DNA from 3 places in the Brevibacillus sp. AF8 genome. Region 3 is predicted to be linked to each of the others. Evidence: riboswitches for the same ligand, from Rfam matches in the RefSeq annotation. Region 3 holds a riboswitch; each other region holds the start of a gene.

Region 1 (9,847 bases), on a different contig from region 3:
TTCGCATTACAGGTGTTGTATCCGGTATTATTCCACGTTCATCATCATGACATCATTAAGCAGCCAATCCTTGATTGCTGCCACCGTTTGCTGCCACTGCTCCTGAGGAGTAATGGCAGCGGGCTTGTCGCCCTCCTGCGATCCATAGCTTCCGAACTGGGAGTGGTTTCCCCCTTCTATGGACATGTACACCGTACGCTCCGGCAAATATTGCTTGCTCTCCAAAAACTTTTCCATATTAATCACTCCATCGCGAGATCCGAGTAAAGACAGCACCGGCAAATTCACCTTCTTCAAGTTCCCCTGACTGTTCGGATACGCTCCCAGTAAAAACACACCGTTGATTCGGTCCGGATGGTTAGCTGCGAATTCAGCTGCCATGGTACCACCGAGCGAATGTCCTCCGATGACAAACGTTTTATTTGGGTAGGCCTTCAATACTTGTGTCGCTCGCGTCATATCGCTTACGGCCAAATTCAGCGGCATTCGCGCGAGAAAAACATGGTAGCCGTAGCCTGCCAAGGCACGGGCAATCGGAGCATAGCTCTCCGGTTTGACCAGTGCTCCCGGATATAAGATGAGTCCCGGTTCGCGTGATTCCCCGCCTTGGAAGATAATCCAGTCATTCGTATCCATGACCGTAATCCCTTCACCGCCTTGCATGGCCGTTAACGCTGCCTGATCGGGCTGATATGGCTGCAAATACCATATAGCCAGACAAATCGCCCCTAGTGTCACCAATACCAGTGCCTGTAACCATTTTTTGCGTGTTTGACTCATCCTACCCACCTCATTTCCGTTCCCACGTATGATGCTACTTATTATGTCTCAAACACTCTGCACATGTGCATAACTTGTGAATCTCGACATTTTCGTGGTGTTGACGAACTAATCCTTTCATAGTAGTATTCAAACATACTACTTAATTTCTCGTGCAGCATATCGAGACTGAGACTGATTTTGGTCCTGAACTTGCTGAAAAGTATGGAAACCATTAAGGAAACTACTCGATTTTTACCAAAAAGAGAAGGGATGAGAATTGTTATGAATCTACAAGATGTGCAATTTTGCGAGGAACTGGTAAGAAGTGTTGGAAAGGAGCTGCTAGTGGAATTTGAAAAAGGCGCGCCCTGCCACAGCAAGGAAGCAATGGCTAAACGCTTTGAAGAGGTAAATGCCGTGGTTGAAGCTCGATTGAAGCAATCATTATCCGAGCGTTTTCCCACCTATGAATTCTCTGACGCGGAATTCGATCTGGCTGCACAGGAACAGCCTGAATTCGCAAGTCCTTACTGGGTGATGGATGCAATCGATGGAGCAGTTCATTTTCTGCAAAATATGCCGATGTGGGCTACTTCCCTCTGCCTGATTGACGGAGGACGCACAGTTGTTTCTTTTGTCTATGATCCATGCCGTGATGAACTGTTTACAGCAATTGACGGGGGTGGAGCTTTTCTAAACGGACAAAAAATCAGTACCTCAGCCAAATCGCAGCTGAGTGAGTGCATTTTAGGTACACTCTTTGCTTCCTCCGAGCCAATGAACCACTTGGTCGGTAAGTATACAGCAAATTCCTTGACAAGAGTGATGCCAGAGGCTTTTGCCATCCGCATGCAAGGCGCAGTATCACTCCATCTGGCCTATGTGGCGTGCGGGCGACTCGACGGTTACTGGGAATATGGTGAAGGGGTGTATGATTGGCTGGCTGGTGCACTTTTGGTTCAGGAAGCCGGAGGCAAAATTACTGATACACAAGGAAACGATTTTTGCTGGAAAAGCTCAGGCATCGTAGCAGCAGGTTCGTCCATCTACCCTAAGCTGGTCCAATTGACCCCAGCTTCATAAATGAACAGATAAAAAGGGTGAGCTTTAGCGCTTCACCCTTTTTCCTTTTTCCGTTCACGAAAACGGCGGACCTTCATCAAGTTTCCGCACATTTTGTCATCACACCAGCGGCGCACCCGGTTGCGGCTTTCATCATAAAACACCCAGCGGCAATCCTCGTTGTCACATATTTTGATTCGCTCAAGATGCTGTGGGGCAAGCAACTCCGCGAAAGAAGCAGCAATTTGTGCCATCACGAGCGGCCAGCCCTCTGTTGAGCTAGATTGCTTTTGCCTGTAGCCGCCCTCCTCCTCTACAAACAACACCTGCCTATGAAATGGGGCGAGGGCCAATACTTTGTTCAATTCCACAAGGTCCTCCTCTTGGAATCGGTCCCCATGCACAACGGTTTCCAGCATACGTCTCAAACGTTCGCGCAACTGCAAAAGAGACGCGGCATACTCCTCATCCATAGGTAGCGGAGCGGTTAGCTTGTATGTTTGCAAAAAGGATGACAGCCATTCCTGGTTCTCCAGACGATTTTCCCAACGACCAGAACCGCGCCAATCCCTCCAATCACTATTTAAAAAATCGATACAAAGCCAGTCCATGGCATCATCTCTCCTGACGAAACCCTTCATTTTTCTCTCTTGTATGACCATACAGGATATGGTAATCTCTATTTGTAACCACCGTAATTAAATTAACTGGTTACACACTCATTTCTTACTGTTATTATAGCGTTTCATCAATCTGTTTCACAGACGAGGAGGAAGCGTATGAATCGGAAGGAATTGCTTTTGCACGGATGGGAATGTGCGTATGACAAGGAAGACTGGTATCCCCCCTTAAAAGAAGTGCTTTCCGGAGTATCAGCAGCGGAGGCTAGCTGGCGCCCTGTAGGAGAAGCAGCTAACACAATCTGGGAAAACGTCAGTCATCTTCTGTATTACAAAGAACGTCTGTTGCATCGTCTTTTGGACACCGAATTTCATGGCTCTGCCGAGACGAACGATGATACCTTCACCCCATCCGGCGGTCCTGATGACGAAGAAGCTTGGCAAGCTACCCTTTTGCGAATGGAAAGCGTCCATCGCAACATTCATGAACAGCTTTCCTTGCTGACGGATGAAGAGTTAAACCAGAAGGCTACCTATACACCGATTTACCAAAACGTCATGAGTCTTGTCTTGCATGATGCGTTTCATACGGGACAAATTGTCCAAATTCGCAAGCTGCAAGGCTCTTGGCCTGCCAGACGCTCATTTGAATAACAAAATTTCACATTGATTAATCCCGAACAATCCTTTATATTTGATGAATCACATAATTTCATACATGTTATCCTCATCTTTCACGGTGAGGATAGAGGTCGCGGCTTTTATATCATCCTGTACGAGATTCAGAGAAAATCAATGACTCCAGGTAAGGAAAATCCGCCGAAACTCATATCGCGTCTCTGTGCGATTGGGTTGGGGCTGTACTCGAAAGGGGCAGAACTGTCACGTTTGCATGCCAAGCAAACGTGGTGAGCTATCTTCAGTGAAGGCTTGGTGGGGATTGGATGATACCGCCCTATGCCATTTTTTGGCTATGGCGGTTTTTTAATTTCCGACCTTCCTTCTCAAAAATCAAGAAAGGTCGTGCAAGCAGCTTATGTCACAAAATCAATTGCAACGTGGTTTAAAAGCCCGACACCTGACGATGATCGCCATTGGCGGGTCGATTGGGACGGGATTGTTTCTCGCGAGCGGAGGCTCGATTCATTCCGCCGGGCCAGGTGGAGCGTTAGTCGCCTATCTCGCCATTAGTATCATGGTTTACTTTTTAATGACTAGCTTGGGGGAAATGGCCGCCTTCATGCCTGTTTCCGGTTCATTTTCGACGTATGCCACACGGTTCGTCGATCCATCTCTCGGCTTTGCTCTCGGTTGGAACTACTGGTACAACTGGGCCATTACCATTGCCGTCGAGCTGTCAGCTTCCGCACTCATTATGAAATATTGGTTCCCGGATACCCCAGCGATAGTGTGGAGCGCTTTGTTCCTCGGATTGCTGTTCGCCTTGAATCTCCTGTCTGTGAAAGCCTATGGAGAATCTGAATATTGGTTCGCCTTGATTAAAGTAATAACGGTTATCATCTTTATTATTGTCGGTGTGTTGATGATTTTTGGCATTATGGGCGGTCAAGCAGTTGGCTTCCAAAACTTCACCAAAGGCGACGCGCCATTCAATGGCGGCTTCATGGCCCTGCTCGGTGTCTTTATGATTGCCGGATTCTCTTTCCAAGGGACGGAGCTGGTTGGTGTCGCAGCTGGAGAGAGCGAAGACCCCGCCCGCAACATTCCGAAGGCCATCCGTCAAATTTTTTGGCGCATCCTGCTCTTCTACATCCTCGCTATTTTGATCATCGGGTTGTTGGTTCCATACGATAATCCAAATCTGATCAGTGGCGACCTGACGGATATTGCGATCAGTCCGTTTACGATTGTATTTGAAAATGCCGGATTTGCTTTTGCAGCATCCGTCATGAATGCCGTTATTCTCACGTCTGTATTGTCTGCTGGTAACTCTGGCATGTACGCATCTACACGCATGCTGTGGAACTTGGCGAAGGAAGGAAAAGCACCAAAATGGTTCGCAAAAGTAACAAGTAATGGCGTACCTATCAATGCCTTGATCTTGACTGCGCTCATCGGCGCCCTTGCTTTTCTGTCCTCTCTGTTTGGGGAAGGCGAAGTGTACGTATGGCTTTTGAATGCGTCTGGTATGTCAGGCTTCATCGCTTGGCTGGGAATTGCCATTAGTCACTACCGTTTCCGCAAAGCGTTTATCGCTCAGGGCCGTGACTTAAGCGAATTGCCTTATCGGGCAAAGTGGTTCCCGTTTGGACCGATTTTTGCCTTCATCATTTGCTGTATCGTTATTTTGGGGCAAAATTACTCCGCATTCTTGGGTGGAACGATCGACTGGTATGGCGTCGCGGTCTCTTACATTGGTTTGCCTCTGTTCTTAATCATTTGGCTCGCTTATAAAGTCACGCAAAAGACAAAGCTCGTCCCTCTTGAACAAGTTGACTTCAGCATGGATGAATACACGAAATAATCGAAGAAAAAATACGGACTTCCGTTATCTGAACGGGAGTCCTTTTTCATGCTAAACAGTATATTAATAATTGCCCGAAAAGAGCCGATAGTATAGAAAAGAAGCAATAGAGATCCGTTTCCTTCCGTTCTCGCAACTCATACTAGTCATCTGATAAAAGGTAACCATGATCTCCTGCCTTCACGACTGAACATGAATCCATGTGAGGAGAGTAGAACATGCACATCCAATCGAATAACCGCTACCTACCCCCCCAGCTATCCACTAACCAACTTGCACCCCAAATGGTGACAGGAACTCGTTTAGAATTGCCCAGATTGCCCGAGTACGATACAGTAGATCTTCGTTCTCACAAAGCACGCGAGCTCCCTGCTGATGCCATCGAACACCACAGCGTCCAATTTTTCTTTAGCACAGAGATTAACCAGCGCTTGGATAAAATTTTCGCAGATAAACCACCTGAAGCTCGTAAGGCCTTTGATCAGATCCTCGAACGTAATTTTTTCAACTCCCAATCCACCTACACGGATGAAGAAAGAGCTGCTTTGGTAGAGGTCGGATTAACCCAAGGCAAATATTTGGCAGACCAATACATGGCTGATGAAAAAAATGCTGCTGAATTTTTGGATACCCTCCATCTGCTCGCTAGCGTTGCCAAAACACGAAAAGTTGACCCTGCGACTGGCAGTGTCAGCTACGTAGAGCTTCCGCAAAAACCACATGGGGCGCCGGACGACTATGTCAATCCGTCCAAACTGATGGAACGATATGACCCGGAAGCCTACAAAAAAATGCAAGCGGCTACCACCAATCAAACAGAGAAAGTAAGCATGCTGATTCAATTCGTCAAAAAGCTGCAACATCGTCCAGACTGGATCGCACAATACCGGAACGAACAAGCTACACTTCTCTCTGATTTAAAAAATACTAAAATCACTAACCGTTTTGAGAATGTAAATACAAAGGACACCACGGAATTTGTTCGTCAAATGAATACGCTCGCTGAAAATGCTTCCTTTTCTTCCTTTACACCATTGCTTCAAACGAATCTTGCCTCTTTTATGAAGATCCTGTCCAAGAAAACGAGTTAACTGCACAAAGATGATCTACAGCCTCTGCCCGAGCTTCTCTGGGACTGGGGCTGTTTTTGTGTGCCGTTTCCTTTTCCAGTTTAGGAAATTGACAGGCAGATGGTGGACATACTAACCCGTAAAGGAGGAGACGAACATGGATGACAATCGCGAAAACGACCTGCCTGATTTTAAGCAACTGGATGACAGACTGATCGCTCAACCTCCAACTAGTCCAATCCTCGCGATCCGTACCAATCTGGACAAGGAACCAAATGACATCGACAATCCGTATGTGCAGCAAGACTCTACACCCACTGGACAAAATAAGGGGGAAGCAAATGACTGATCGTATCTCAAAAGAAAAGCCTGACATGGGTTATAACGGAAGCAATATGCATGGTTATTCCCTTACACCAAAGGAAGGGACATTGAACCAAACTGCCAAGTCGGCTGCGGAAAACAAAGAAAACAGGGACAAAGAATAGTTCTTTTCCCATTAGAAAAACAAATCCCCTTCTGGGAAACAGGCAGATGCTCCTTTTGCCTTTTCCGGAAGGGGATTCCTTTTGATTTCGACCAAGAACATGGTGAAAAACATTTTTTTATTGACGAAATTCAGTTGGAAATATATACTTTTCATGGATTTGATAATGAGAATCGTTATCAAATTCTTTTATATATGATCAGGAGGTTGCCCCATGAAATCCAGGCTCTTCAAACACATTTACAGTACAACATTAGTCACTTCTCTCCTCACAGGTGGCGCCCATTTGGCTCTGGCTGCTCCACTTGTGGCCACTGCTGAACAGACGGATGTTTCCCCTTTGTCGCTAGATTTCGCAGTCGAACAGGCAATAAAGAACAGCGTCGATCTGGAGCTGCTTCGGCTTGAATTAGATATTACGAAGTACGAAACCTCCATTACACTGAGAGAAAAAGAAGAAATCAAAAAAGCTGACATCATGACTCTGGCTGATGCCAAAAAGAAATTCGAAGACGCTGCCAAAGCGGTCAAAGAAGTGGTTGTCGATGAAGTCGCCCTGAATACGCAAAAAAACACCGTTCAATTGCAAGTGCAAAAAGCATTCTTCGAAGTCCAATCATTAGACGCCAAAATCAAAGCGCAAAAGAAAAGCTTGCAAAGACAGTACTGGTTGGACTCCCAAGAAACAGAAGCTCACAAAAATCTCGCTGCCCTTGAAGCCAGCTACAAACAAACATTGGCCAAGCTCAACGATTTATTGAACGAAAAAGCAGACAGACAATGGAAAATGATCTCCACTGATCTGACTCAGGACGAGCTGCTTTCCCTGGAGCAATGGCAAGCAAAAGCTTTTGAAAAACGTCCTGAGATGATCAAGGCACAAGCAGAAATAGACTTTGCCCAAGTTAGAATTGATTACACGGCAGAGTATTCCGCTCTCAGCACACATAAAGGTACAATCGCAAAAAATGAGCACAAAAAAGCAGAACTGCAAAAACAAAAAACACAGAAGAAAATCGGTCAAGAGGTAAGTGACAACTATACGAAGCTACTCGCAGCGAAAAAGGCATTAGAGGAAAGTACAACAAAGAAAGAAACCGCATTGGAGCGCTATCAGGCAACAATCGATCAATATAGATTAGGGAAAGCATCGATGAAAGAATTGATGGAAGACGAAGCAAACCTGTTTGACTCTGAAACAAAAGCAATCGAATCGGTTTACCAATACAATCTCGCTGCTGCCACCTTGAATCAGTCAACTGGCTATTAATATTTCGTATCACGAAAAATCTCATTTATTCATTTAAAATAAAGAAGGCTTCATCCCACAGGGTGAAGCCTTTACTCATTTAACAGCCTCTCAAAAACTCTCGGCATCACTAAACGCCCACCGTCTGCACCAAAATCCTCTATGAACCACCAAGCTGACAGCACACTGTGGCAATACGCCCATGCTAACACTCTCTCTTTTTGCAAGGACAGCGCCTTCGTCAGCCCATCGACCCGCTGTTTCATTACCTCTTCTAGCCCATCCTCTGGCAAATGGTTCAGCAAAAACGGAATCACCTCGTATTCCGTCTCCCCAATCAGTCCTTTCGGATCAATTGCCAGCCACGGCTCTCTTTCTGCACGCAAAATATTTTCATGATGAAGATCACCATGCAGCAAGCACGGTTCTTTTTGTGTGGGGAGAAGCTTTTTGTACCATTGCATGGCCTGCTCCACCATTTGCTCAGGAATTAGTCCTGTCCCCCCTTGGAAATGGGGGCGAATCTGTTCCAGTCCCACAGCCCAGTCTGCTATCGTCGGGAATCTCGACGCAAGCTTGCCAACCCTCGAAATGGGTGTATGCATTCTTTTGATTACGTCCGCCAAGCATTGAATTCGCTCGTCTTCGCTACTCAGCTTGTCCAGTGTCTCTCCTGGCATGATGCGCTCCAAAAGCATCATCCCTTTTTCCTCGTCAGCATCGAGAAGCTGCACCATTCCCCGCCCTGCAAAACCCCGAATCGCTGCCAGCTCTCTTTGCCATTCCACGCCAGGCACTCCCAGCTTCAGTACTGCGTTTGTTCCATCCTTCAACACAACTGGTGCGACAAAATTATAGGAGAGTGGAAATGGCTCTAGCACTTTTAATGACCACCGTGCTTCGCAATCTGCAATCAACTCATGAAAGGAATCCAGCCAGAGACACCCCGCTTCTTTATGTACGCCCGTAATTATTTTGGTAAAATGGGTTGGCAGTGAAATCATTAGGAAAACCCTCCTCGAACAACCTTCAAAACATCCTTTTGCATTTGCTTTCAAGCTGTTCCCTTCCCACAGCCGCGTAAGAAGAAGCGCATTTCCAGTCAAGCGCCTCTGGAGCCCATCCCAGCCTTGGAAAAAATGGTAGGGAATTTCAGCTTCACCTATGAAACACTTCATCGAAACTTCTACGTTTGAAGCGCTCCCACCATTTTTTCCGAGGCGGCCAGTGAATCCCCCCTTGCGGGGCGTAGGCCGAAGCGTAGACTGGAAATGCGCTTCTTCCCCACCACAACCACTCGTAAAAAAAGGAGCAGCTTGAAAGCCGCCCCCCCTTTATTTCCCGGAAAATGTTAGGACAGTCGTCCCATCAAGCGCTCCATACGTTCCAGCGCCTTCTTCAACTGCTCCATCGATGTCGCATAAGAGCAACGGATATGTCCCTTTCCGCTTTCGCCGAACACATCTCCAGGTACAACAGCTACCTTTTCCTCCATCAGCAGCTTCTCCGCAAACTCAGAAGAGCTGAGACCTGTAGAAACAACAGACGGAAATGCGTAGAATGCTCCATCCGGTTCATGGCAAGTCAATCCGATATGACGGAATCCATCTACTACATAATTGCGGCGCTGACGGTAGCTCTCGATCATTCGTTCCATATCCGACCGTCCATGACGCAGGGCTTCCAATGCAGCCATCTGAGCCATTGTCGGAGCACACAGCATGGTGTACTGATGGATTTTCAGCATGCCTGCGAGCAAATCAGGTGACGCGCAGACATATCCCAAACGCCAGCCGGTCATCGCGAATGCTTTGGAAAAACCGGAGATCAGGATCGTCCGATCTTTCATCCCTGGCAGAGCTGCGATACTATCGTGCATACGACCGTAGGTAAGCTCGGCATAAATCTCATCGGAGATCACCATGAGGTCGTGCTTTTCGATGATCGGCAAAAGTGTTTTCCACTCTTCAGCCGTCATAGTCCCCCCGGTCGGGTTATTTGGATAGCAGAAAATAATTGCTTTTGTACGTGCGGTAATGTGCGTCTCCAGCTCTTGCGGTGTCAGTTTAAACTGGTTTTCCATCGTCGTTTTCAGGAAAACCGGCACACCAC
Region 2 (9,847 bases), on a different contig from region 3:
GACGGTCGTTGTAACGAACTACCGTTACGTTGTCAGTCATCCACTCACCCAGTTCCTTGTGGATCAGGTAAGCATTTTCTGTTCCGTCCATTTTCAGGATGCTGTCGTATTTCGCTTGCTCTTTGCTTGTGAAGCCGTCGAAGAGCGTGGAAGACAGATCATCAGAGGATTGGTTCAAGCCTTTGATGTACTCGATCGCTTTTGGACCTGCTACCATACCGCCATAGATTGCGGACAAGAGGGAGTTCGCACCCAAACGGTTTGCACCGTGCTGAGAGTAATCGCACTCACCTGCTGCAAACAAACCAGGGATATTGGTCATTTGGTTGTAGTCTACCCACATACCGCCCATGGAGTAGTGAACCGCAGGGAAAATCTTCATTGGAACTTTACGTGGGTCATCCCCAACGAATTTTTCGTAAATCTCGATAATACCGCCCAATTTTACATCCAGTTCTTTTGGATCTTTGTGGGACAGGTCGAGGTATACCATGTTTTCGCCGTTGATACCCAGCTTCATGTCTACGCAAACGGAGAAGATTTCGCGAGTCGCGATGTCACGCGGAACCAGGTTTCCGTATGCAGGGTATTTATCTTCCAGGAAGTACCAAGGCTTACCGTCTCTGTACGTCCATACACGACCACCTTCACCACGAGCAGACTCGGACATCAGACGAAGCTTGTCGTCGCCCGGGATTGCAGTTGGGTGAATTTGGATCATCTCACCATTGGAGTAGATAACCCCTTGTTGATACGCCGCAGACGCTGCTGTACCTGTATTGATAATCGAGTTCGTCGATTTACCGAAGATGATACCAGGTCCGCCTGTTGCCAAAATAACGGCATCCGCACGGAAGGATTGAATTTCACCGGAACGCATGTTTTGTGCAGTAATCCCGCGACAGGTTCCTGTATCGTCCAAAACGGCTCCGAGGAAATCCCAATATTCGTACTTGGTTACCAGACCTTCAGCTTCATAACGGCGTACTTGTTCGTCCAATGCGTACAAGAGCTGTTGTCCAGTTGTCGCACCCGCAAAAGCGGTACGGTGATGCTTGGTTCCCCCGAAACGACGGAAGTCCAACAGACCTTCTGGCGTACGGTTAAACATAACGCCCATACGGTCCAACATATAGATGATGCCAGGTGCTGCATCGCACATTGCTTTAACTGGCGGTTGGTTTGCCAAGAAATCTCCGCCATATACTGTATCGTCGAAGTGCTCCCATGTGGAGTCGCCTTCCCCTTTGGTATTTACCGCACCGTTAATACCGCCCTGCGCACAGACAGAGTGGGAACGTTTTACCGGAACCAGGGAGAACAGCTGAACAGGAACGCCTTTTTCTGCTGCTTTGATGGTAGCCATCAAGCCGGCCAAACCTCCACCGACAATGATCAGTTTACCTTTTGCCATGAGTTTTGTCCCCCTATCCCTACAAAATGAAAGCCGACATCGCACGCAAGCCGATGAAGGTTACAACTACGAATACGCCCAAAGTCAGGAATGTTGCAATGCGCTGGGAACGCGGCCCAACTGTAATTCCCCAGTGAACCAGGAACGACCACAGTCCGTTGGAGAAGTGGAAAGTCGTGCTAATAATCCCGATTGTGTAGAATACGATCATTGCAGGACTGCTTAAAATGTTTGCCATCATGTCAAAATCCACGTGTGCACCCATTGCTTTTTGGATACGTGTTTCCCAAACGTGCCAAACAATAAAAATGAGGGTAATGACTCCTGTAACACGTTGCCACAAGAACATTTGATTTCGGAAGTAACCGAAGTTCCCTACGTTTTGCTTAGCTTGGAACGCAATGTAGAGACCGTAAACAGCGTGAAACAGGATCGGGAGGTAGATAAAAACAAATTCAAGCACCAATACGAATGGAACATTTTCAATCAAACCAACTGTTTGATTAAAAGCTTCGGCTCCACGGGTCGCTTGGTAGTTGGCTGTCAAGTGAAACAGCAGGAAGAGCCCGATCGGAAACAAACCAAGAAGTGAGTGGAGCTTGTGACTGAGAAAGCTATGGCCTTTCGCCATACAATGGTCCCCCTTTCAATGTATGTAACTCTCAATTCTGTGAAAAACGTCAAGCGTCACCGCAAGCGGTCCAAAACGGCTTCGACCGTTTTGATAGACCTTTCCCCAATATCCTAACCCATTGCCTCACCCATTAGACATAGCAAAACCGCCACGATCATTTTATGTACAGCGTCTTGAAGCCGTTCACAAAAAGACTGCGTTCACTAGATCAAATGAATTTGTCGGAATGTGTCAAAATACGAGAAAAAGTTGGGCAAAACTTTGACCAAATCCAATTGTACTCTTGTCGACACAGAGCGTCAAGACAATCAATGTACTAAATACATTGATAGAATAACTTTGTTTAGTCCAGCTATTTTTTCTCTTACGATGTCATGAATGCGAGTCCCTTCTCATAATCTAGTACAGACAGGAGGGAAGCACATATGAAAGAGAAGGATCAGCTTGCAGCACTGTTGCCGCCAGAGACCATTCCCTATGCGGAAAGAATGAATATGCCCTACCTTGGCTATCATCTTCTACGCGAAACGCTGACTAGTACCCTGCTAGGCGATAGTGAAAACCATATTCTCTATTGGATAGGAAAAAATATGGGCCGCCAAATCCCCATTCAATCTGCAACAGGTCCGATTATGCCTTTTATTCGGCTCGGATTAGGCCAGCTAGACGTCGTGGAGGAGACCAAACAAACGATCGTCTATTCACTCACTCATTCCATTTTTAGCTATCAGTCTATAGAAAGACTAGGATGCAGTCTTTCCTTTGAAGCCGGGATCATCGCTGGTATGATTGAGCAATGGAAAGAAAGAGAAACGTTTAGCAAAATCGAAATGGAAAGCTCTTCTGACATACGTATCTCCGTACAAGTGGCGTCATGAACAAAATGCCCCCTCTACCTATAAGGAAGGGAGAGGGAGCATCCATTTTTTATACGCCGTGCACGACTGCGGTTTCCTCAACATCCAGACCATAGGCCGAATGCAGACTGCGAACAGCCAGCTCCGTCAAGGCGGCTGGAATGACGCAAGAAACCTTGATATCAGATGTAGATACCATTTTAATAGAAATTTCTTTTTCTGCCAGAACGCGGAACATTTCGGCAGCAACCCCTGGATTGTTGATCATTCCGGAGCCAACAATGGATACTTTGGTCAAGCTTTCCTCGAAATCGACTTTTTCAAAACCAAGCTCGTTTTTGTTTCTGTCCAGCGTATCCAGTGCTTTTTTCAGGTCATCCGCTGCAACTGTAAAAGAAATATTCGTAACAGTCGCATCATAAGAGCTTTGGATAATAATATCGACGTTCACCTGGTTGTCTGCCAGCGTATTGAACAGACGGGAGAGCGTCCCGACCTTGGCAGGCATGCCGACAACCGTGATTTTGGCTACATCTTCATCATGTGCAACTCCACTTACTACTCTACCTGTTTCCATGTTGGCAACCTCCTCAACGTACGTACCATCTTCGGCAGTAAAGCTGGAGCGGACGACCAGCCTTACCTTGTATTTTTTCGCAGCCTCTACTGACCTAGGATGAAGAACCCCTGCACCGAGGTTCGCCAGCTCCAGCATCTCATCATACGAGATCGTATCCAGCTTGCTCGCAGCTGGAACCATTCGTGGATCAGCTGTATACACCCCGGACACGTCTGTAAAGATTTCGCATTTCTCAGCGTTCAAGCTCGCTGCAAGTGTAACCGCAGATGTATCCGATCCACCGCGGCCGAGCGTCGTAATTTCACCTTCGTCACTGATCCCTTGGAATCCTGCCACGATGACCACACGACCGCGTCCGAGCTCGGATTGAATCCGCTCGGGATCAATCTGCTTGATCCGCGCTCTTCCGTGAATCGCCTCCGTGGTGATTCCAGCTTGCCAGCCCGTAAGAGAAATAGCGTCGTAGCCTTTTGTATGCAAGGCCATCGACAAAAGCGCGATCGATACTTGCTCCCCCGTGGTCAGCAGCATATCCATTTCACGCTCGGATGGGTATGCGCTAATCTGCTTGGCCATGTCTACCAATACGTCAGTAGATTTCCCCATCGCAGAGACAACGACTACCACATCATGTCCTTCCTCTTTGTAGCTGATAATTCGATCCGCAACTCGTAAAATTCGCTCAATGGTACCTACAGAGGTGCCTCCGTATTTCTGCACGATCAACCCCATGCGGCTTCTCTCCCTTTTTCTCATATCCAATGTTGGTATTTATCTCGTATCGTATGGTTTTTCACTATTTTCTCTATAAGGAAAAGTCTTGCATTTTTATTTTACAAAAAAGGCACCGACAAGGAATAAGACCTGCCGCTGCCTACTGTTTCGACATACCGGTTCCTCCCTCCCAATACACGCGGACAACGAAGATTGACAGTTATCACCATCAAAACTCACATTGACACACCGTGAGATAGCTCTCCATCTGACAATTGGTCATTGTGCAGATGACAGTCCTGCATTTGTTCAACGCAGGCCCAGCATGGAGAAAAGCGGGTTTCCCTCCACACTTCGGCGAATTCCCCTTTCCCGTCCCCTTCACAGATACCCGATCTCAGGGTGGTACTCTTGGTTTTCGCGCCTCTACCTCACTCCATAATGGAAGTGAGGCTAACTATTCTGTTTGAATCGGATTATATCATGAGTCTAAAAATGGATCAATTCCTTTTTAAAGGTTACTCCAAAAGTTACATTTGCTAAGTGTCGAGCTTGCGCAGATGCCCGATGATTTCTTTTGCCAGCTTGTCGCCGATCCCTAATTGGCGGAAGTCTTCGACGGTCGCCTCGCGCATTTTCTTCAAAGAGCCAAAATGAGAGAACAACAGCTTGCGCCGCTTTTCACCGATACCCGGGATCTCATCCAATTGCGACGAGAGCATCGTTTTGGTCCGGGATTGTCTATGGAACGTAATAACAAAACGGTGGACCTCGTCTTGGATGCGCTGCAACAAATAAAACTCATAGCTGTCACGTCTAAGATTCACAGGCTCTGGCGGATCTCCGTACATGAGCTGAGCAGTACGGTGCTTCTCGTCTTTCGCGAGTCCACAGACAGGAATATAAAGACCGAGCTCGTTTTCCAGAACGTCCATAGCCGCACTGATTTGGCCTTTTCCACCATCAATCACAATCAGGTCGGGCATTGGCTGGTTTTCTTTTAGCAAGCGAGAATAACGTCGCCGAACGACTTCTCGCATGGAGCCGTAATCATCTGGTCCTTCGACGGTTTTGATCTTGAATTTGCGGTATTCCTTTTTGTCAGGGCGCCCGTCTGTAAAGACAATCATCGCAGACACAGGCTCTGTTCCTTGAATGTTGGAGTTGTCAAACGCTTCAATTCGATGAGGAACCGGAATCCCTAAAATGTGACCAAGATTATGCACCGCTTGGACCGTCCGAGCATCGTCTTTAGACATCAGGGCGAACTTCTCCTGCAAAGCAATGCGGGCGTTCTCGGAAGCCATCTTCACGAGCTCATGCTTTTTGCCTCTTTTCGGCGCATGGACTTTGATGCCCAGCCATTCACTCAAAAGCTCTGGTTCACTCTCTTGCGGGAGCAAAATTTCTTTCGGCAGCGCATTTTGCTTATCGTAGTAGAACTGGCTCACATAAGACATGAAGTCTTCGGTTTCGCTGCCATAGTATGGAAAGGAAGTCGTCTGACGCTCGATCATCTTCCCTTTTCGCATATAGAACACCTGGATACACATCCAGCCTTTTTCCACAGCAAACCCGATAATATCGCGGTCTACCGTATCGGTGAACGTGATCTTCTGCTTCTCCATCACCGCTTCGATGCTCTTGATCTGATCGCGATATTCCTTGGCTCGTTCGAACTCCATGTTTTCTGCGGCTTGGAGCATTTTTTCCGTAAGGGTTTGCTTCATTTCCTCATGGCCACCATCGAGGAACCGGCTGATTTCATCCACCAAACGCTGATTTTCCTCAGCCGATACCTCGTATACACAGGGCGCAAGACATTGCCCCAAATGGTAGTAAAGACAAACCTGCTTGGGCATATTGCGGCATTTTCGCAACGGATAGAGGCGATCCAGCAGCTTCTTTACCTCGGAGGCATCTCCGGCATTCGGATATGGACCGAAATATTTGGCTTTATCTTTTAATACTTTACGGGTAATCTCCAGACGTGGCTGCGCCTCATTCGTAATTTTGATATACGGATACGTCTTGTCATCGCGAAGCATGACATTGTAGCGCGGATCGTGCTCTTTGATCAGGTTGCACTCGAGGATGAGCGCCTCGATCGCTGAGGATACCACAATGTACTCAAAATCCACGATCTCACTGACCAGCAGCTGCGTCTTCCCGTTATGACTGCCTGTAAAATACGAGCGGACGCGGTTTTTCAGCACCTTGGCTTTTCCTACGTAAATGATTTCCCCGCTCGCGTTTTTCATCAGGTAGCAGCCTGGCTTATCTGGCAGGACGGCCAGTTTATCTTTTAAGGAGCTGTTCATGGCTGCTCCCTCCTCTTTGCTCTATATCTGCCTTGCATCTATTTATTCTTGTGAATTGGCTTTTCCAATACATACAGTTCATCTTCCAAGGAACTCATCCGTTCCACCAGCAGCTTGCGGCTGTCTTGCACCCCTTGATTGTAATAGAAGGGACCGAGCTCTTTTGAAAAAAAGGCAATCAACTCTTCCGTCTCCAAATTACCGAGTGTCTCTGACCGTTCTTCTTTATAGTAACGCTGTACTTGATGAACAAGATATTCCATTTGCTCTCTCGTCAATTTGGTTGGCATCGTATCCGGCTTCCTTCCCTTTTTCGCATAAGAGAATATACGTTCTACCCTTCATAGTACCATGGAATCAATACGAAAAAAACTGCCGCCTCATTCCATGGCGACAGTTTTTTATAGGCAGACCTAGTGCTTGCGACCGCCCAAATATGCTTCTTTTACACGCTCGTCGTTTAACAACGATTCTCCTGTGCCTTCCAACACGATTTGCCCTGCCTCCAGCACATACCCGAAATCGGCAATTTTGAGGGCCTGTTTGACATTTTGCTCCACGATAAGAACGGTCGTACCTTCCGCATTGATTTCTTTGATTACCTTGAAAATGTCCGCCACCACGATAGGAGCCAAGCCCATCGACGGCTCGTCCAAAAGCAGCAGCTTCGGTCGAGACATTAATGCGCGGGCAATGGCTAGCATTTGCTGTTGACCACCAGACATCGTCCCTCCCAATTGGGAAAGCCGCTCCTTGAGGATGGGGAACCAGATCATCATCTTTTCCATGTCGTCCTTGATGCCTTGTGCATCGTTGCGCTGGAATGCACCCATTTCCAGGTTTTCCAGAACGGTCATCTTTCCGAGGATCGCACGCCCTTCTGGAACCAACGCCAGTCCGGCTTTTACGATTTGATGGGGTCTCGAGCCCTCTATGCGTTGACCACAAAACGTAATCGTCCCTGCTTCTGGCTTCAGTTGACCTGCGATTGTACGCATGGTTGTGGTTTTGCCCGCTCCGTTCGCACCGATCAGCGAGACGATTTTGCCCTCAGGCACTTTCAGCGTAATCCCACGAATCGCCTTGATTTGACCGTAGGAGGTCGTCAAGTTTTGGATGTTCAGCATCTTATTCGTCCTCCTTGCCGAGGTAGGCTTCAATCACATCTGGATTGTTTTGTACCTCTGCCGGGGTACCGTCAGCAATTTTGACCCCAAAGTTGATACATACGACCTTTTCACACAGATTCATGACCAATCCCATATCGTGTTCGACCAACAGGACAGTCGTCCCGTCATCGCGAATTTTTTTGACCAGCTCCATGAGTGCTTTCGTCTCGGTCTCGATCATTCCGGCAGCAGGCTCGTCCAACAGCAAGAGTTTTGGTTCAGTAGCCAGTGCCCGTGCAATCTCCAGACGTCGTTGTTGACCGTAAGCCAATGTATCCGAGCGGACATTAACAATGTCAGACAAGCCTACGAATTCGAGTAACTCCTCGGCTTTTTTGGTAACCGCTTTTTCTTCCGCACGTTGTCCCGGTGTTTTCAAAAGGGAAGCCCAGAAGCCTGCCTTCATGCGCGAATGACATCCCACCTTCACGTTGTCCAACGCACTCATGTGACCGAATAGGCGAATATTTTGGAACGTCCTTGCAATACCCATTTCGGTAATTTTGTTTGGCGCCATGCCGTTTAGCTTTTGCCCAGCAAAAGAAAAGGTACCCGTTGTTGGTTCGAATATGCCCGTTGCCATATTGAAAATGGTCGTTTTCCCCGCACCATTCGGACCGATCAAGCCGACAATTTCGCCCTCTCCGACAGTAAAAGAAACGTCACGAAGAGCGGTGATGCCGCCAAAGCTTTTTCCTACGTTCGCAAGTTCCAGCAACATCTTATACTCCCCCCTTCGCTTCCTTGTCCGATGATTTGCCCCGACGACGCTTGAACAGCTTTTGGAACGTATCGGCACCGATCAAGCCATGCGGACGGAATGCCATTACACCGACCATGATCAAACCGTACATGAGCATTTTGTACTCGGCCAAACCACGCAGCACCTCCGGCAGCGCCGTAAGAACCAAGGCACCAAACAGCGGCCCCCATACGACTTCGCTGCCGCCGATCACGGCATAAGACAGAATTTCTACGACTTTATGATAGTTAAAATCATCTGGCGTAATCGTCGTCGTAATGTGGGCGAACAATCCTCCACATACCCCTGCCAAAATTGAACCGATCACAAAAGCAAGCATTTTATAATAATTGACTTGCAATCCCATCGCTCGTGCCGCCGTTTCATCTGCTTTGATCGCTTCAAAAGCACGCCCAAGACGCGAACGGTTCAGACGCAGCGTCAAGAAAAGAACGAAGGCAAACAGGAGCAGCATAAACACAAAGGTCGATAACGACTTCATTTGCATGACCGAAATGCCAAGAGTTTGCGCTTTTAACCCCATTGCTTTTTCAAAATCGTACAAATAATTCCCAACCGATTGAAGTCCGGTCAATCCAAGAGCCCCGTTTGTTATCTCCATATTAAGAAAAATAACGCGAATCACTTCACCAAAGCCAAGCGTAGCAATTGCCAGGTACAAGCCGTGGAGCTTCAATGTCGGAGCACCGATCAACAGTGCAATCAGTCCTGCTACCAGTCCTCCGATTATGATGGCGATAAACAGCGGTACGTCCGCTTGCTTCGTCAAAATACTCGCTGTAAAAGCGCCAATGCTCATAAAGCCCGCATGTCCCAAGGAAAGCTGGCCCGTCGAGAGCGTAATGTAAATACTGATCGCCAAAATACTGTTTAACAAGATAAAAGTCAGTACTTGTAAGTTATATGGATTGAGAATGTCCAATGTCTGCACCTCCCTTACGCTTTGCGTCCAAATAGTCCTTCCGGCTTCAAGAGCAAAATGAGAATGATCAAGCCAAAAGCAACCGCATCCCGATACGACGAGTCTCCGTACGCGACAGTAAACACCTCGATAATTCCGAGCAATACGCCGCACACCATAGCCCCAGGAATACTGCCTACACCTCCTAAAATCAAAACGGCCAAACCTTTGAAGCCAAGCGTCATCCCCATCGTCGGAATGAGAGCGGAATACGCCATCCCGATCAATATGCCGGCGACACCTCCCAGTGCCGAGGCAAGCATGACGGTCACGACAATGACCATATTTGTGTTAATCCCCAAAATATTTGCGGTATCCGTATTTTCAGCCGTCGCGCGAATCGCTTTTCCCATTTTCGTTTTTTGAATCCAAAAATGCAGGACGAACATCAGCAACACAGAAATCCCCAAAATAACGAGATCAACACTGCGAAT
Region 3 (9,847 bases):
AGTCTTCTTTGTTCACCACATCGATGGCGCGCATGGTGTTTAAAGCTTCGAATACATGTCTAATTGAGGCCTCCTGCATGCGTATATTCCTCCATGATCCTTTATCGTTCATCTAACGGCATATAAATATGATATATATTTTACACTTTTCAGAAAAAACACGCAATTGTTTTTGGTCGCCAACTGCCTCATTGCCAAAGAGTGGAAGACAATGCTACACTAAACGCACAGAATACCGGTACTAGGAGTGAGTGCAGTCGTGAAACTTCAATCGGCCTACATCTATTTCGTTGATGGTTCTACCGCAGCATCTGCAAGTATTGACGACGTGAAAGCCAAGTTTACGCGATACGTTGACATGACAACAAAAACAGGAAAGCAGTTGGGCTGGACCTATGCTGACGCCGCTTTCCCCTACACCCTAGAAGAACGCCCGGAAGGAAAGGAATCATGGTTCCTTCTCAAAGGAAAAGACCCTAATATGTACAAAGCCATCGTTGTTGGAGTCGGGAGCAAAAATGAAAACGGTTCCGAAAAGCACTACATACAAGTGTCCCTCCCTGAATCTGCGACGCATGGCGATAAAAACAAGGCAAATGAGTACTGTCGATACTTGGCACGTGATTATAAAGCAGAGCTCCACCTCTTCAACAAGCGCATTCAATATTTCCAACCTCGAAAGCCATAAAGAAAAATGGAAAAACAGTCGAGAAATTTCGACTGTTTTTCATGTTCAGGCCTATTCCCTCTGACCTCTTTTTTTCATACGAATAACAAAGAGAGGAAAGAGGTGAGCTTATGGATGCGCAAGCCTTTATTCAGTTGGTTGCTGACCATGCCAGGAAGACTTATTTGAACGATCGTCTCTTCCCCTCCATTATCATAGCGCAAGCCATACTCGAATCTGGTTGGGGTGAAAAAGTACCTGTTGACCCTGCCACTGGAACATCCTCGTACAACCTCTTTGGAATAAAGGGAGTGGGACCTGCAGGCTCTGTCACCATCGAAAGCAAAGAGGTGGAAAACGGAAAGACCGTTATACGTACTTCCCAGTTCCGCGCTTATGAAAATTACCAGCAATCCATGGAAGACCATGCCCAATTTTTACGTAAGCCCGCTTATAAAAACGTGCTGGCAGCCACAACTCCCGCACAAGCCGCGCAAGCCTTAGAAGAAGCCGGCTACGCTACTGATCCTGCGTATGCTGAAAAACTGACGCGCCTCATTCAGACGTACAACTTGACCCAGTACGATCAATTCGTTCCAGAAGATCCACAATCGTTACCTCCCTGGAAACTGGATCTGGGCAATCGTGCGCTACAGGAGGGCTTGCTGACATCCCCTGAATGGCTAGATAAGTTAGATGAACCAATGCCAGTATGGGCTGTTTTAGCGGTTGCCCTGCGACTGCTGGACAAACAGCGAGAGAAGCCGTGAGTCCATAAATAACAATCAAAAGCCCCATTTCCACTAGCAAATATCGTGGGTAATGGGGCTGTTCCGTATAAAAATGCAGTTGCCTCAGTCGTAACGTTGCTCGAGCACGTTGATCAAATCATTTGAGACCTGGACAGCGAATAAAACCTTCCGTCCACCATCCGAATTCCCAGATCGACGCAATATTCCAATCCTTGCGTCACTCCGTACAAAATCCATTCGGAAGAACGGTGGTTGATATCAAAATCAGTGTAAAGGTCAGTGCCATCATTTCGGATCTCTTTGCGGTACGTCACATCAAAAAGGCGTAGGACAAAAGGCAGTTCAGCAAACGGAATAGCAAACTTTCGCTCTATTTCTTGCTCGAACTCCTTCGTCATGCTCCACTCTGCCTGAATGGATTGTTCATCTTTCCAGGCAATGCGTATACTCGGGCCTTCTACATCTGTGGACGATCGCGGGGGATTTGTCTCCATTCGCTCCCATCGTTCCTTTCTTTCATGTACTTGCTATCACCAAGTATATTGGCTTTTCCGTATATTATAGCACGGGGACATGCAAAGTGGAAACGCATCCAAGCCATAATTTTTAGCGGCCAACTGTAAATGTATTTTCTCCGACGGTTACATAAGAAGTGAATTTCTCGGATTTCATTTGAACTTGTACTTTATAAGTGCCGTATGCTTCGAGTTTCGTAGATACAAAAGGCTCTGAAAAATAGAAGCTGTTTGCATTTTGCGTGGAGTATTTCCATTCTTTCCCTTTGGACACTTCTTTGCCGTCCGGTCCGACCAACACAAGTTGCATGCGCAGGTCTTTGGCTACAGGCGCGTCATCAACCTCTACGAATACGTTAAACGTACGAGGCACATTTTTGTCGCTGTATCCTTTGACAGGGTTGCTGAAAACAACATTTTTATTGCGGGTCTGCTGAATCCCTTCGACCACAATAATATTTACGTTTGGCTTAATCACTTGCAATTTGCCAGATTGCTGATCGTAATCGGCGAAACCACCGAGCTTGTTCACTATTGATTCAACCGATTCGGCCTTGGATGCTGGCATTTCACTCGCAACGGTTTCTGCGCCGAAGAATACGCGCATCGCACCCTCTCCAAGCGCAGTAGTGCTCCCCACCCCTGCTGCTACAGTCAACGCCAACAAGGCCGACAACCATGCTTTTTTCATGTCAATAATCCTCCTGTATGTGTGCGCGGCAGCGCTTGTTTTTCCGGAATTTCTTCTCCCTAGTTTATACGTTTGGAAAAGGAAATAGTTGTGCTGCCCTGATAAGTTTTTTCAACAATATCCACATTATCCACAAGCACAAAAACCTTAGGAAGAAAGACTTATACACAGAGATGTTAGTAACTACTTCTTACCCTTGACCAGAATACGGGCGGGAAGGACACAGAAAAAAGAGCGGCTATCCAGCCACTCTTTTTTTGTTCCTGACACCTGCTACTCCTGTTGCGAAAGCCATGTAAAATACCGGGAGACCAGTCGAACAGCAACCTCGATCGCGTCTTCGTTCGGCTCAATTTTGGAATGGTGCAAGCCGTACGGCGTTTGCACACCCAGCCAGAACAAAAAGCCGGGGATTTCTTTCAAAAAGTAACCGAAGTCTTCTCCGGTCATGGCTTCCTTGCAGGTAATGAGAGTTACCTCTGCACATTGTTCCTGTACCCATTGCATGAAGTCTGTCGTTAGCTGCTCCTCGTTGTAAACCTGGCAGTAGCCAACACCGTAATCAATCGTTGCCTGGCAATCAAAGCCTATTTCCACTCCCTTTACGAGAGATTCAATGCGGCTTTTGACGAGTGCCATCGATTCCATCGAAAAGGTTCGGATGGTCCCTTCTAGCCTGGACTTCTCCGCGATGATGTTCTGCTTCGTCCCGCTCTCCAGCTTGCCAATCGTTATGACGGCCGAATCCAATGGATCGATATTGCGCGAAATAATCGATTGAAGCTGAGTCACAAGATGGCTTCCTGCAACCACCATGTCATTCGCCTTGTGGGGGAAGGCTGCATGCCCCCCTTTGCCAACCAAATCAATGTACAACTCAGAAGTATTGGCAAACAAAATTCCTGGCTTCGTCGCAATATGACCAACTGGATATTCCGGCGCGATATGCAGGGCAAAAATGCAGTCCGGTCGCCAGTCTGCAAACTCTTCACTTTCCATCATCGGTTCAGCACCGCCAGGGCCTTCTTCTGCCGGCTGAAAGAGAAACAACAAATCATCTGCAATCGGATGCTCGGTAAAATGCGTCAGGAGGCCAAGAGCAATTGCCATATGCATGTCATGCCCGCAAGCATGCATGTATCCTTCATGAAGCGATCGAAACGGATAGGACGTTTCCTCTACGATCGGCAGGCCATCCATATCCGTCCGCCAGGCAATTAATCGTTTTGGCTCTGTTCCTGCCAGCTTGACCAAAATGCCTGTCCGCCACGTTTTGATCTCGATTCGCTCCTGAGGCAGCTTTTTCAAATAATCGAGCAAGTATTGTTGCGTCTTCACTTCAGCGAAGCCTGGCTCCGGTATTTGGTGCAGGTCTCGGCGAATTTGTGTAAACAAGGAAGTCGTCATGGTCTACGCCTCCTTTTTCGTACTTGTTCTTGCTGTTAATTGCTCCTCAAACACGGCAAGGAAACGGTCCACATCGGCTTTGGTCAACGTCAGTGGCGGAAGCAGACGAACAATCGTTTTCTGCGTCACGTCAACGAGAATTCCTTCGTCAAGCAATGCTTGCTGCAAGTGGCTTACCTCTTCCGGGGTGGAAGAGAGCGGAATTCCAACCATCAAGCCTTTTCCGCGCAGGGATTGCAGCTGATCCGGAAGGCGCGTTCGCAACGCTTCCAAGCCCGACCACAGGTACGCAATCACTTCTTCTACGTGAGCGATGAAGGCTGGATCAAGCAATTCGTCCAACACGACATTCCCCAGGGCAGCAGACAGTGGCGATGGTGCGAATGTCGTTCCGTGATCCCCTGGTTTGAACTGATTCATCAGCTTTGGACCAGCGATGACACCGCCGAGGGGAAGCCCTCCTCCTATACCTTTGGCAAAAAGGATAAGGTCTGGCGTTACGCCTGCATGCTCATAAGCAAAGAGCTTTCCTGTTCTGCCCATTCCTGTCTGGATCTCGTCCATGACAAAGAGCATACCTTCTTGCTCACAGATCGCAGCTACCTCTCGCAAGAACGCTTCAGATAACGGTACGACACCGCCAGAACCCAATACTGGCTCCATGAGGACCGCAGCGGGTCTTGCTTCCTGGCAAATCGCTCGCAATCCTGCCGTGTCCTCCACATCCAATTCATAAACAGGAAAAGCTGGCTGAGGAAAGTCTTGATAGACGTGAGCCTGCCTCGTCAGACGCACTGCTCCGAGTGTTCGCCCATGAAAGCTGTTGCGCAAGACAACGATGCCTTCACGACCAGCTCCCTCATTTTTTGTCCATTTGTGAATCAGCTTGATGGCAGACTCTGTGGCCTCTGCACCAGAGTTGGTGAAAAACACCTTACCGCTGATGCTGTTCGCAACCAAACGCTCGGCTAAACGAATAGCCGGCTTGTTTAAAAATACATTGGAAATATGCAAGAAGCGCTCTCCCTGCTCACGCAGAGCCTGTACAATGCGCGGATGAGAATGCCCCAAAACGTTTACCGCGAGTCCGGTAAACAAGTCGAGATAACTCTTCCCGTTCGTATCGTACAAGTAATTTCCTTCGCCTTTGTCTATGGCAATCGGAAGTCTTTTGTAAGAGGAGACGATATATTGTTCATCGAGCGAACGCCAGTCCATGTGCACTCTCTCCCTTACAGCTGACGTAGCTCCTGCTTGATCTCTGTCTTGGAACGAGTTTTTTCATCGATTTGCTTGATCACACGTGCAGGCGTTCCCGCAACTACTACGTATGGAGGTACATCTTCAATGACGACAGCGCCCGCTGCAACGACAGCACCTTTTCCTACGCGTACACCTTCCAGAATGACTGCATTTGCTCCGATGACAACATCATCTTCGACAACAACTGGCTGTGCAGACGGCGGCTCGATAACGCCCGCGATAACCGATCCCGCACCGATGTGGCAGTTTTTCCCGATAGTTCCACGTCCACCTACTACAACATTCATGTCGATCATTGTACCTTCACCGATAACTGCACCGATGTTAATGGAAGCACCCATCATAATGACCGCGTTGTTACCAATTGTCACTTGGTCACGGATAATTGCGCCTGGCTCAATACGCGCTTGAATCCCTTTTGTATCCAGCAATGGAATGGCGGAGTTGCGACGGTCACTCTCTACTACATAATCTTCAATTTTGTCTGCGTTAGCAGCGAGCACTGGCTCAATCTCTTTCCACTCACCAAAAACAACACCAGTAGGACCAGTAATGAAAGCTTTGGAGCTCGCACCGAAGTCGATTCCCTCCAGGTTCCCTTTCACATATACTTTCACGGGTGTTTTCTTTTCGCTTTTTTGGATAAACGCGATAATTTCGTTGGCATCCATCATATTCATTGTTACATCCTCCTCAAAATAACAGCATGGTAAATCAAAAAAAGCAATGAGTGCATTCGCTATCTCATTGCTCTTGATACTACAGAAGCAAATAATAAATAGCGCTCCACAAAAAGACGTAAGGTCCCTTGTGACAGGATGTTCATTTTTCATGAGACACCCCAGCCTGTGCTACGTAGGGGCATAGCATAAGCTTCGGCGCTTTAGCCTTTCTTCCTTCTCCTGCCCCCTGGCAGATTGCGAAAAGACTTACTCTTCTTCGGCGCACCTCTATTTAGAGTACATTATTATAATTTTATTTAACTCTACCAAAATCAATGAAACGTGGCAATAAGAAAAAAGTTATTGACAACGATTCTCATTTTCATTATTTTATTTATTGAGAATGATACTCATTATCCAATTGGAGGGTTTACGTTTTATGAGCATTTTGATGGTTTACGCGAGCATGACAGGGAATACACAGGAAATTGCTGAAGCAATTGCAGAAGGTATTCGTTCCACTGGTGCTGAGCTGGAGATAAAAGAAGTGATGGATGCAAACGCAAAAGAACTCGAGGCTTACGACGGAATCTTGCTTGGCGCCTACACATGGGGCGACGGCGAACTCCCAGATGAATGCATGGATTTTTATGAGGAAATGGACGACATTGACCTTAGCGGGAAAAAGGTTGTTGCTTTTGGCTCTTGCGACTCCGCTTATGAGCATGTCGGTGCAGCAGTTGATATTTTGCTGAAAAAGGCGAGCGAACGGGGAGCAGAAACACCAATGGAAGGATTGAAAATCGAGCTTTCTCCTACTGCAAAAGAAGTGGAAACTTGCAAAGCATTTGGGGTATCGTTTGCTGAATTGCTCGGATAATCGGTGTTTCCCAAATACTCTGGCATATGCTATACTATCAATCCAACTTTTTCAGGAGGATTGATCTCATGACACTACATACGGACGAGATTCTCTTACGGCCTCTCCACCAACAAGACGCAGCCGAGCTCCTAGAGCTTCGGCTGCGCAATCATGACTTTCTCCAACCATTTGAACCGATCCGCCCCGCTTCATTTCTGACCCTCCCAGTACAGCAAGAACAGATTTCACAAGCGCAGAATGATTTTGAACGTGGCACGGCCTATGCTTTCGGCGTATTCTCCCGGGAATCCGGAAAGATGATTGGGCGTATTGCGTTGTCAAATGTGGCACGCGGCGCATGGCAAAATGCAACGATTGGTTACTTCATGGATCAGGCGTGCAATGGCAAAGGCTATACGACATTAGCCGTAAATCTTGCCCTTCGCTTTGCTTTCACGGATGCTGGGCTACACAGGGTACAAGCGGCTGTAATGCCTCGCAACCAAGCCTCCATTCGTGTCTTGGAAAAAAACCGTTTTCGCCATGAAGGCCTTTCGTTACGCTATTTACAAATTAACGGCGTATGGGAGGACCATCTTATCTACGCTCTTACAGCTGAGGAGTGGTCTTTGTAATCTCCCCACTCTTTTCGCTATCGCGCAGCCGCTCCAGGATGCGCCGTTTGCGGTACAGCATCATCCCCGCTTCGGCGACATCCTGTACGGTTGAGCGATTCAAATACGCCCCGAACAAAATACCCGCAATGGGCACCATTTGAAATAACTTTTTCCACCCAAAGTTTTCTGTGTACGTTACCACGACTTCACGCCATCCCTGCAATTGCGCCATTACCTCTCTCTGGGCAGTTGGGTCATCAAAGCGGGAGAGCTCAGCGAGTATCGCTTTTTTCCCTACGATGTCCGATGAAGCAAACTGCAGGCATTTGACGACAAACAGCCGCTCCTTCTTCTCTTCCGGTCGATAGCCATAGGCAAGCGCCATCTCTTGTAAAACTTTTAGGGATGTCCCCATCAATAACGGGATATCGATCGCAAGGGTAAATATCCCCCCGAAGCCAGTCGTCGCACCTTGTACCGTGGCAAAATTCGCACGTGAATCCTTCAACTCCATGGCGACTTCATTCATGATCGTAAGCGGAACAGCGGCTATCTCCTCCTTGCCAATAACAGAAGTGCCCTGTCCCTCTAATCGTTTGCCAAACCGCTTGTATATCGGTTCATCCTGCACCAAATAAGTTCCACCTGTTTCAAGAAAGGCTGCCATTTCATCTACGGCTTTTCCCAGCTTCTCCTGAACGAATGCAGGCGTAATCCGATCCAACAAAACAAAAGGAAGTCTGCCAAGCTTTTCCCAGAACCACAAGTCGTTCTGGTCCTTCTCCCAAGCCTCCACTTCGTGTAATGCCGTAACCAATGTCTCCCTAGACTCCTTCAACACCAATAACCTCCCTGGCTGCTCACTCAGATTCTCCTCGCTTCCACTGACATTGGTTGCGCAAGACGGACTTGATATAGTCCCGCAACTCTTCTGACGTGGCGTGACAGACGAACTCTCTTTTATGTCTTACGATCCCCAGCTTCAAATGTTTCACTTGCTCTCCTTCGATCCGAAAGCCGAACTTTTCTAGGATTGCCTTCTGCTCATTTGTCACAGGACTTCCTCCCCTTGTAGTCGAAAACCCCCATGCCAAATTGCAAGGGGGTCTTCCTACCTACTTTACTTCAATTGTCATCGTCAATGTTTCATTACGCTCATTTTCATCGGTTTTCTTGGTGTGCTTTCTTTTGGAGTTGATAACTGTGCAGGTTTTATTGGTGAGCGTATTCGTTACCTTGATCTTGTATTCCCCAGGCTTATCCGTATCGATATACCTTTTCAAATTCAGTGATTCAAGTCCCTCACCATCGTCGCCATCACCTTTGCTTGGCTTGATGCTGGCGATTTCTTCTTCCCCGAAAAAGATCTCGATCCGATTTTCTGAGGAAATGGTACCGTTACTGTGCTTCCGATTGGCACCAATACCAATTTCTCCATGTTTCCATTCAAATTTCGGCATATAGTAGGACTTCTTTTCGCTCTTATCCCTGATCTTTTTGGATCCGACAAGCTCAGCATGAGTAGCGATCAGTCTTAAGTCTTCCCATTCTTCGAGATTATCGCCTGCATTCACGGTAATCTTTTGTCCGTCCCGGTATTCCTTCCCGCTCTCGCTTCGAAGAAGAAGTGGCGAACTTGGCGGAGTTACACCTGTATCATCCGGCTCACATGACGGATACGACTTGATTGGAGGCGAATCTTCTATCACTTGAACGTAGCCGCACCATACCTGCGACGGGTCTCTTTTGCTATAGTAGTTGACTTTGTAGCGACCTGGTTTGTAACCGGACAACAGCAATGCCGTGTGATCCCAGCTCAATTTGCTCTCGTCGGCAATGACATTATCGATCGCCCATACACCCGGCCCTTCATCATCATCCGCTTCACTTCCATATTTGATGTGTTCGGCAGCAGTTGCCAGCCAGATCACATGAACAGGATTCTGATACAGCTTGATTGTATTATCAGAGGAATACAGGTTCATCTTTTCTACCGTCGGTGTTGATTGTTCGTTCTGCTGCATCAACACATCCATCGTGACATTTCCATTAGCAGGGCCGCAGGCATTAGGTGCACCTGGTATTTGTATTTGAACCGTTGTCGCCGAAGTATCGCCCCACATAGACGATGTCTCTTTTTGCCCCGAAACAGGCTCAAAGGTAACAGCGATTGTGATTCCGGCCAGTCTCTCAGGAATGTCCACCTCAAAGTGCTGCGCGTCTGTCAAGGTTTGTCCGGTTCCGTTCACCGACCATCTTCCTGGGATTGGCGAATACAATGGAACCTTCCCTGGTGCTGCTGGAGCTGTTATTTTCTGATCTTGCGTGAGCTTTTGACCACTTGCATCTGTCCCCATGTACAGCTCTGCAACGCCTACTTGAATCATCGTCATCCAAGGTGACATGGTAGT

What was found. Region 3 has a riboswitch for lysine ahead of dapD (2,3,4,5-tetrahydropyridine-2,6-dicarboxylate N-acetyltransferase). Riboswitches for the same ligand answer to the same signal wherever they lie in the genome.
Region 1: linked by a shared signal. The riboswitch ahead of KB186_RS10730 (amino acid permease) and the one ahead of dapD (2,3,4,5-tetrahydropyridine-2,6-dicarboxylate N-acetyltransferase) in region 3 are both predicted to bind lysine.
Region 2: linked by a shared signal. The riboswitch ahead of KB186_RS20290 (aspartate kinase) and the one ahead of dapD (2,3,4,5-tetrahydropyridine-2,6-dicarboxylate N-acetyltransferase) in region 3 are both predicted to bind lysine.

The regions. Positions count from the first base shown of each region.
Region 1 is NZ_JAGQDN010000006.1:43,037-52,883, reverse strand. It holds gene KB186_RS10755 (hypothetical protein) at 1-50, shown strand, start outside; gene KB186_RS10750 (alpha/beta fold hydrolase) at 28-780, opposite strand; gene KB186_RS10745 (inositol monophosphatase family protein) at 1,045-1,845, shown strand; gene KB186_RS10740 (CGNR zinc finger domain-containing protein) at 1,878-2,435, opposite strand; gene KB186_RS10735 (DinB family protein) at 2,604-3,098, shown strand; lysine riboswitch at 3,183-3,368, shown strand; gene KB186_RS10730 (amino acid permease) at 3,481-4,929, shown strand; gene KB186_RS10725 (hypothetical protein) at 5,148-6,020, shown strand; gene KB186_RS10720 (hypothetical protein) at 6,157-6,348, shown strand; gene KB186_RS10715 (hypothetical protein) at 6,341-6,487, shown strand; gene KB186_RS10710 (TolC family protein) at 6,701-7,756, shown strand; gene KB186_RS10705 (aminoglycoside phosphotransferase family protein) at 7,828-8,739, opposite strand; gene KB186_RS10700 (aminotransferase) at 9,087-9,847, opposite strand, start outside.
Region 2 is NZ_JAGQDN010000017.1:66,272-76,118, reverse strand. It holds gene sdhA (succinate dehydrogenase flavoprotein subunit) at 1-1,414, opposite strand, end outside; gene KB186_RS20300 (succinate dehydrogenase cytochrome b558 subunit) at 1,434-2,045, opposite strand; gene KB186_RS20295 (YslB family protein) at 2,474-2,926, shown strand; gene KB186_RS20290 (aspartate kinase) at 2,976-4,217, opposite strand; lysine riboswitch at 4,449-4,636, opposite strand; gene uvrC (excinuclease ABC subunit UvrC) at 4,739-6,520, opposite strand; gene KB186_RS20280 (DUF2164 domain-containing protein) at 6,559-6,810, opposite strand; gene KB186_RS20275 (ABC transporter ATP-binding protein) at 6,934-7,647, opposite strand; gene KB186_RS20270 (ABC transporter ATP-binding protein) at 7,649-8,410, opposite strand; gene KB186_RS20265 (branched-chain amino acid ABC transporter permease) at 8,412-9,383, opposite strand; gene KB186_RS20260 (branched-chain amino acid ABC transporter permease) at 9,389-9,847, opposite strand, start outside.
Region 3 is NZ_JAGQDN010000003.1:330,038-339,884, forward strand. It holds gene KB186_RS07890 (MarR family winged helix-turn-helix transcriptional regulator) at 1-79, opposite strand, end outside; gene KB186_RS07895 (DUF1885 family protein) at 260-688, shown strand; gene KB186_RS07900 (glycoside hydrolase family 73 protein) at 799-1,437, shown strand; gene KB186_RS07905 (DUF4912 domain-containing protein) at 1,551-1,913, opposite strand; gene KB186_RS07910 (hypothetical protein) at 2,026-2,625, opposite strand; gene KB186_RS07915 (N-acetyldiaminopimelate deacetylase) at 2,899-4,032, opposite strand; gene KB186_RS07920 (aspartate aminotransferase family protein) at 4,036-5,250, opposite strand; gene dapD (2,3,4,5-tetrahydropyridine-2,6-dicarboxylate N-acetyltransferase) at 5,265-5,975, opposite strand; lysine riboswitch at 6,067-6,256, opposite strand; gene KB186_RS07930 (flavodoxin) at 6,397-6,837, shown strand; gene KB186_RS07935 (GNAT family N-acetyltransferase) at 6,906-7,454, shown strand; gene KB186_RS07940 (EcsC family protein) at 7,429-8,274, opposite strand; gene KB186_RS07945 (hypothetical protein) at 8,297-8,491, opposite strand; gene KB186_RS07950 (hypothetical protein) at 8,552-9,847, opposite strand, start outside.